DNA from 2 places in the Kitasatospora sp. NPDC001527 genome. Region 2 is predicted to be linked to the other one. Evidence: riboswitches for the same ligand, from Rfam matches in the RefSeq annotation. Region 2 holds a riboswitch; the other holds the start of a gene.
What was found. A riboswitch is a leader RNA that binds a small molecule or an ion and turns the genes downstream of it on or off. The one in region 2 is predicted to bind S-adenosylmethionine.
Positions count from the first base shown of each region.

Region 1: linked by a shared signal. The riboswitch ahead of thrC (threonine synthase) and the one ahead of ABT238_RS19985 (aminotransferase class V-fold PLP-dependent enzyme) in region 2 are both predicted to bind S-adenosylmethionine.

Region 1 is NZ_JBEPAM010000088.1:11,496-15,420, forward strand. Features, by position in the region: gene ABT238_RS37585 (alpha,alpha-trehalose-phosphate synthase (UDP-forming)) at 1-1,266, opposite strand, end outside; gene ABT238_RS37590 (glucosyl-3-phosphoglycerate synthase) at 1,305-2,312, opposite strand; SAM riboswitch class I at 2,474-2,605, shown strand; gene thrC (threonine synthase) at 2,621-3,901, shown strand.
Region 2 is NZ_JBEPAM010000020.1:69,136-73,060, forward strand. Features, by position in the region: gene ctaE (aa3-type cytochrome oxidase subunit III) at 1-12, opposite strand, end outside; gene ABT238_RS19975 (DNA-binding transcriptional response regulator) at 405-830, shown strand; gene trpD (anthranilate phosphoribosyltransferase) at 979-2,055, shown strand; SAM riboswitch class IV at 2,163-2,280, shown strand; gene ABT238_RS19985 (aminotransferase class V-fold PLP-dependent enzyme) at 2,332-3,744, shown strand; gene ABT238_RS19990 (Lrp/AsnC ligand binding domain-containing protein) at 3,774-3,925, opposite strand, start outside.

The DNA.
Region 1 (3,925 bases), on a different contig from region 2:
GGACAGCACCAGCGCGCAGCCCCGGTCGGAGACCACCGGGACCTCCTTGGCCACCAGGTTCATGCCGTCCCGGATCGGGTTGACCAGGGCCACGTCGGCCATCCGGTAGGCGGCCAGCGAGCGCGGGAAGTCGTCGTCGACGTGCAGGATCAGCGGCTTCCAGCCGGGCGTGCCGAACTCCGCCTCGATCTCGGCGGCGAGCGCCCGCACCTGGTCGGTGTAGGCCCGGTACTCGGCGAGGTCGGTGCGCGACGGGTAGGCGAAGGCGATGTGCACCACCCGGTCGTGCCACTCGGGGCGGGTGCGCAGCAGGTGCCGGTAGGCCAGGAAGCCGCGGACGATGTTCTTGCTCAGCTCGGTGCGGTCGACCCGGACCACGGTGCGCCGGTCGCCGACCGCGGTGCGCAGGGCGGCGAGCCGCTCGTCGACGTCCGGGCGGTGGGCGCGCTCGCGCAGGAAGTCGGCGTCGGCGCCGAGGCCGTGCACGCCCAGCGCGGTGGTGCGGCCGGCGTGCGCCACGGTGAGCGCCTCGCGGTCGACCTCCGCGCCGAGGAAGCGCTCGCAGCAGTCGGCGAAGGCGAGTGCCCAGCGGCGGGTCAGGAAGCCCGCCCGGTCGGCGCCGAGGATGCCGGTGAGGACGGCCTCGGAGATGTCGTCGGGCAGCAGCCGCAGGTACTCGGGCGGCGCCCAGGGGGTGTGCGAGAAGTGGCCGATCCGCAGGTCGGGGCGGGCGGCGCGGAGCAGTGCCGGGACGAGCGAGAGGTGGTAGTCCTGCACCAGGACGGCGGCGCCGGGGGCGGCCTCGGCGGCGAGCGCCTCGGCGAAGGCGGTGTTGTAGGCGGTGTAGGCCTGCCACTCGGTGCGGAAGCCGGCGTCGAAGGCGGGGGCGGTCGGGGTGTTCCAGAGCAGGTGGTGGACGAACCAGAGGGTCGAGTTGGCGATGCCGTTGTAGGCGCGGGCGAAGGTCCGCGGGTCGATGTCGAGCATCCGCACGGCCTGTCCGCCGACGTCGTGGCCGGCCCGGTCGAGGCGGCCGTCCGGGGCCTCGCGGGCGGCCCGGCGGTCGGCGTCGGACAGCGCGGCGCAGACCCAGACGGCGTCCGGGTCGTCGATGGCGGAGAGCCCGGAGACCAGGCCTCCGCCGCCTCTGCGGAGGGTCAGCGTGCCGTCGTCCGCGGTGCCGAAGGACACCGGCCCCCGGTTGGACGCCACCAGGACGGGGGCGGCGCCGGTCGGATTCGAACGTTCGGTCGTGTCAGGGCCCATGGTTGGTTGGTTGCCGGGGGTCCGGGGTGGCAAACGTGTCAGTGCCGGGTGGCGTACTCGGGCACGGTGTGCATCGGGGGGCGTTCGGTCGCGGTGACCGGGTGGGTGTGGGCGGTGAAGGCACGGGTGCGCGGGTCGCGGGTGAACTGGGTGAGCCGCGGGTGGAGCAGGTCGGCGGAGGCCTTGAGCCGGTGGGTGCGGTCGAGCCGTTCCAGCGCGGTGCGGTAGATGGTGGCGGCCATCCGGCCGAGCGCCTGGCCGTCCTGGTGCCGGTGGTGGCGCACGCCCACGTCCACCTGGGCGAGGGCGTCCAGGCCGGCCGTCTCCAGGGCGTCCACCAGCAGGCCGAGCTCGACGCCGTAGCCGGTGGGGAAGGGCAGCCGCTCCAGCAGCGAGCGCCGGGCCGCGTACTCGCCACCGAGCGGCTGGACGAAACCGGCGAGTTCCGGCCAGTGCAGGTTGAGCAGCGGGCGGGCGACGAGTTCGGTGACCCGGCCGCCGCCGGCCGGCACGACCGCGCCGTCCGTTTCGAGCGGCCGGTCGTACATCGCCTTGACCAGCTGGATGTCCGGTTCGGTGAGCAGCGGGCCGATGATGCCGGAGACCAGGGCGGGGTCGAACTCGCGCAGGTCGGCGTCCACGAAGCAGACGATCTCGCCGCGGGTGACCAGCAGCGAGCGCCAGAGCACCTCGCCCTTGCCGGGGGCGGCGGGCAGCCGGGGCAGGATCGCGTCACGGTGCACGACGGTGGCGCCGGCCTCGGCGGCGACCTCGGCGGTGGCGTCGGCGGAGCCGGAGTCGACCACCACCAGCTCGTCGACCAGCGGCAGCCGCTCCATCAGCTCGCGGCGGATCACCCGGACGATCTCGCCGACGGTGGCCTCCTCGTCCAGGGCGGGCAGCACGACGCTGACCGTGCCGGCCGGGCCGAGTGCGCGCTTGGCCGCGGCCAGTGTGCGCACCGGGCGGTCGGCCGCGCTCCACGAGCGCCGGCGCAGCCAGGACGCCGTCTCGGGGAGGAGCTCGGAGGTCGGTTCGGCGGGCACGGTGCGCTCCTCGGCGGGTTCGGGTACGGGGCCGGGTGGGACGGGGCATCTCGCGTGGCGGACGGTGCCGTTCGGGGTTGACGCCTTCGGATACAGTCTTCGTACAGCGGTCGGACCTTCGCACGCCGGGGTCTCCGCTGAGCAGGACCACAACTTCACAGAGCTCATCCAGAGGGACTGAGGGAACGGCCCGTTGACGTCCCGGCAACCTTCTCGCGCGGACGGCTTCGGGCCCCGGCGGGACAGGTGCCAATTCCGGCCCGGGCGCGACCGCGTCCCGGGGAAGATGAGGAGAGAGGCCTCGCCCCATGGCTATCGACACCGCCGCACCCGTCACCGTTGACCTCGGCCCCGCAGCCCAGCTGTCCTGTCGGGAGTGCGGAACCCGCTTCCCGCTCGGTCCCAGCTTCGCGTGCGTGGAGTGCTTCGGCCCGCTGGAGATCGCCTACGACTTCGGCGGCGAGGGCGCCGAGGAACTGCGCAAGCGGATCGAGGCCGGTCCCGCGTCGATCTGGCGCTACGCCCCGCTGCTGCCGGTGCCCGCGGACGTCGCGACCAAGCCGAACCTCAACCCGGGGTGGACCCCGCTGGTGAAGGCCGACAACCTGGGACGTGAGCTCGGCTTCACCGCCCAGCTGCACGTCAAGGACGACTCCGGCAACCCGACCCACTCCTTCAAGGACCGCGTGGTGGCCTGCGCCATCGAGGCGGCCCGCGCGTTCGGCTACACCACGCTGTCCTGCTCGTCGACCGGCAACCTGGCCGGCGCGGTGGGCGCGGCGGCGGCCCGGGCGGGCTTCCGGTCCTGCGTGTTCATCCCGCACGACCTGGAGCAGGGCAAGGTCGTGATGGCCGGGGTGTACGGCGGCGAGCTGGTCGGCATCGAGGGCAACTACGACGACGTGAACCGGTTCTGCTCGGAGCTGATCGGCGACCCGGCCGGCGAGGGCTGGGGCTTCGTCAACGTCAACCTGCGGCCGTACTACGGCGAGGGCTCCAAGACGCTCGCCTACGAGATCTGCGAGCAGCTGGGCTGGCGGCTGCCGGAGCAGATCGTGATCCCGATCGCCTCGGGCTCGCAGCTCACCAAGATCGACAAGGGCCTGCAGGAGCTGATCAAGCTCGGCCTGGTCGAGGACCGGCCGTACCGGATCTTCGGCGCCCAGGCGGCGGGCTGCTCGCCGGTCTCGGCCGCCTTCAAGGCCGGCCACGACGTGATCCGGCCGGTCAAGCCGGACACCATCGCCAAGTCGCTGGCGATCGGCAACCCGGCCGACGGCCCGTACGTGCTGGACATCGCCCGGCGCACCGGCGGCGCGGTGGAGGACGTGACGGACGAGGAGGTCGTGGCCGCGATCCGGCTGCTGGCCCGCACCGAGGGCGTCTTCGCGGAGACCGCGGGCGGCGTGACGATCGGCGTGCTCAAGAAGCTCGTCGAGACCGGCCGACTGGACCCGTCCAAGGAGACCGTCGCGATCAACACCGGCGACGGCCTGAAGACCCTCGACGCCGTCGCGGAGGCCGGGATGACCGCCGTCATCCGGCCGACCCTGGAGTCCTTCCGGGACGCCGGCCTGGCGACCGCCTGACCTTCGCGACCCCCACCCGCCCAG
Region 2 (3,925 bases):
CACGACGGACATTATGTCGGTCCCTTATTCCGTCTTCACGCCGGGGGGTCTCCCTCGGAGTGTCCGGTGCGTGCGGTATGCCCCCTTGGCGGCCGACGGGCCGTCCATACCCTTGCCGAGCAGCGGCGTGTCCCTTTTCTGACGGTTCCTGAAGGGCTTCTTCCGGGCCTGCGGCGGCGTGTCGCGGCGGGCCCGCGGGGCGCCGGGTAGTAAGGGGAGAGGCCACCCGTCCGCCGTACGGGTGGTCCGCGCGGGCGGGGGTGACGCGCCGTGCTCCGCCCGGACCAGTCGCCGGCCCGACGGCTCCGGACGGATCTCTCCGGAAGGGCTCGGCGGCGGGTGATCGGGAGTAGCATCCGGGGAGAGGCGAACGTGGTCCGGATCACACGTGAGGGAGCAGGCCCATGGCGTACACGACCGACGGGACGTTGACCGTCCTTGTCTACAGCCACGACCGCACCACCCGCGAGCAGGTGCTGACCGCTCTCGGCCGGCGGCCCGCGGAGGACCTGCCGGAGCTGGACTACCTGGAGTGCGCGACCACCCCCGCGGTGCTCAAGGCGCTGGAGAAGGGCGGCATCGACCTCTGCGTCCTGGACGGCGAGGCGGTTCCGGCCGGCGGGCTCGGGCTCGCCCGGCAGCTGAAGGACGAGATCTACGGCTGCCCGCCGCTGCTGGTGCTGATCGGCCGGCCGCAGGATTCCTGGCTGGCGGCCTGGAGCCGGGCCGACGCGGCGATCTCCCAGCCGGTGGACCCGGTGGCGCTGGCCGAGGCCGTCGCCACCCTGCTGCGGGCCCGGCAGGCGAAGCGGGCGCCGGCCACCCGCTGAGGGTCTTCCCGCCCCGCCGTCTCATCCCGCGTCTCAACAGCAGAGAAGAAGGGTGAACGGCACGGCCCCGGCACCCCACCGCTCGATAGGCTGACTTTCGTCCCTACGTCCTTCCCCGGTCCCCGGGGAGCGAGAGCTGGAGTCAGCCATGGTGAACGCGCACCCTGCGAACGGCGGTAGCGAGCCCGCGCAGGTGGTCCGCACCTGGCCGGACATCCTGTCGGCGCTGCTGAGGGGGGAGGACCTCGACCGCTCGGCCACCGCCTGGGCGATGGACCGGATCATGAGCGGGGAGGCCTCCCCGGTGCAGATCGCCGGCTTCATGGTGGCGCTGCGGGCCAAGGGCGAGACGGTCGACGAGATCTCCGGCCTGGTCGACTCCATGTACACCCATGCCGAGCCGCTGGACATCCCCGGCCCGGCGGTGGACATCGTCGGCACCGGCGGCGACCGGGCCAAGACCGTCAACATCTCCACCATGTCGGCGATCGTCGCCGCGGCGGCCGGCGCCAAGGTGGTCAAGCACGGCAACCGGGCGGCCTCCTCCTCCAGCGGTTCCTCGGACGTGCTGGAGAAGCTGGGCATCAACCTCCGCCTGCGGCCGAGCCGGGTCGCCGAGGTCGCCGAGGAGGTCGGGCTCACCTTCTGCTTCGCGGCCACCTTCCACCCGTCGATGCGGTACGCCGGTCCGGCCCGCAGCGAGCTCGGGGTGCCCACCGCCTTCAACATCCTCGGTCCGCTCACCAACCCGGCCCGGGTGACGGCGCACGCCATCGGCTGCTTCGACACCCGGCTCGCCGGGCTGATCGCCGGCGTGCTGGCGCGGCGCGGGGCGAGCGCGCTGGTCTTCCGGGGCGACGACGGGCTGGACGAGCTGACCATCACCACCACCTCGCGGGTCTGGGTGGTCCGGGGCGGCGCCGTCACCGAGACCTCCTTCGACCCGCGTGAGGTCGGCATCGAGCCGGTCGGCATCGAGGCGCTGCGCGGCGGGGACCCGGCGTACAACGCGGAGGTCGCGCGCCGGCTGCTGGCCGGCGAGCACGGGCCGGTGCGCGACGCGGTGCTGCTGAACTCGGCGGCCGCGCTGGTGGCGCTCGACCTGACCGACGCGCCGCTCGCCGAGCAGCTGGAGTCGGCCATGCGGCGCACCGCCGCGGCCATCGACTCGGGTGCCGCGGGCGATCTGCTGAAGCACTGGTCGGAGGCCACCGCCCGGTCCTGACGCGGCCGTTGGGGCCCACCGGGAGTCCTCCCGGTGGGCCCTCGCGCATGTCCGGGATACGGACGGCTGTTTGACCACGGGCCGGACGCGACCTAGAGTCTTCGCCAGGTCATGAGCGACAGCGTCAAGCCCCAGCTGGCTGTCCGGCAACCCTCCGTCCGTGGCGGGGTGCCCTGGGTGAGGACCGGGTCACGTGGCGAGCCGTCCGCGTGGCAAGCGCGGACGCCGGACTGATCGCACTCCCGGGGTCCCTGACCCGTACAGGAGTGCATCCCCATGTCTCTGGCCTCCCACCCGTCGCCCGCCGCCACCCTTGTTTCGGCGAGCTCCGCACAGCCCCTCCCGTGCGCCCCCCTCGCCGTGCTCGGCCACGACGTCCAGGTCCCGCTCGCCAACGGCGAGAAGGTCGGCTACGCGGCGCTCGACTACGCCGCCAGCTCCCCGGCGCTCCAGCGGGTCTGGGACGACGTCGCCGCCTACGCCCCCTACTACGGCAGCGTGCACCGCGGCGCCGGCTACCTCTCGCAGCTCTCCACCGACCTGTTCGAGCAGAGCCGCCGCACCATCGCCGAGTTCCTCGACCTGCGCGAGGGCGACCAGGTGGTCTTCACCCGCGCCACCACCGACTCGCTCAACCTGCTGGCCGGCGCCGTCCCGGCCGGGACCCAGGTGTTCGCCTTCGAGACCGAGCACCACGCCTCGCTGCTGCCCTGGGCGCACGCCGGCCTGCCCGTCACCTACCTGCGCGCGCCCCGCTCGCACGCCGAGGCCGTCGCCGCCTTCGACGCCGCGCTGACCGGGGCCCCCGAGGGCCCGAAGCTGCTCTGCGTCACCGGCGCCTCCAACGTCACCGGTGAGCTCTGGCCGGTCGCCGAGCTGACCCGCACCGCCCACCGCCACGGAGCCCGGGTGGTGCTCGACGCCGCGCAGCTGGCCCCGCACCACCGGGTCTCGGTGCGCGAGCTGGGCGTCGACTGGATCGCCTTCTCCGGCCACAAGCTGTACGCGCCGTTCGGCGCCGGGGTGCTGGCCGGCCGGGCGGACTGGCTGGACGCGGCCGACCCGTACCTGGCCGGCGGCGGCGCCACCCGCACGGTGGCCCGGGAGACCGACGGCTCGGTGGCCGTGCAGTGGCACACCGGCCCGGCCCGGCACGAGGCCGGCTCGCCCAACGTCATCGGCGCCTACGCGATCGCCTCGGCCTGCCGGGCGCTCACCGAGGCCGGGTTCGACGCGCTGGAGGCCCGCGAGCGGGCGCTGGTCGCGCGGCTGAAGGCCGGGCTGGCCGAGATCCCCGAGGTCCGGGTGCTGAACCTGTTCGGCGCCGACTCGGACCGGGTGGGCGTGCTCTCCTTCGTCGTCCGGGGCTGGAACAGCTCGCACTTCTCGGCCGCGCTGTCCGCCGAGTACGGCATCGGCGTCCGCGACGGTCTGTTCTGTGCCCACCCGCTGGTGCGCACCCTGCTCGGCGACGAGGAGGCCGCGCCCTCGGAGTGCGGCGCGCCGGAGCCGTCGCTGCCCGGCGAGCGCAGCCTGAACGCGATCCGGGTGAGCTTCGGCGCGGGCACCCCGGACGAGCACGTGGACCGGTTCCTGACCGCCGTCCGCGAGCTGGTCACGGACGGCGCCGCCTGGACCTACCGCAACGAGGGCGGCCGCTGCGTCGCGGACACCCGCCGCGAGGGCTGAGCGGGGCAGCGGCCGGGCGGGGGCGCGTCCTACTCGTCCAGGCCGATCGCGAAGGCGGCCTCCAGGTCGTGCTGGGAGTAGGTGCGGAAGGCGATCTGGGTCTCGGTGTGGGCCACGCCGGGGACCTTGTTCAGCCGGCCGGGGATCACCTCGGCGAGGTCGTCGTGCCGGCCCACCCGCA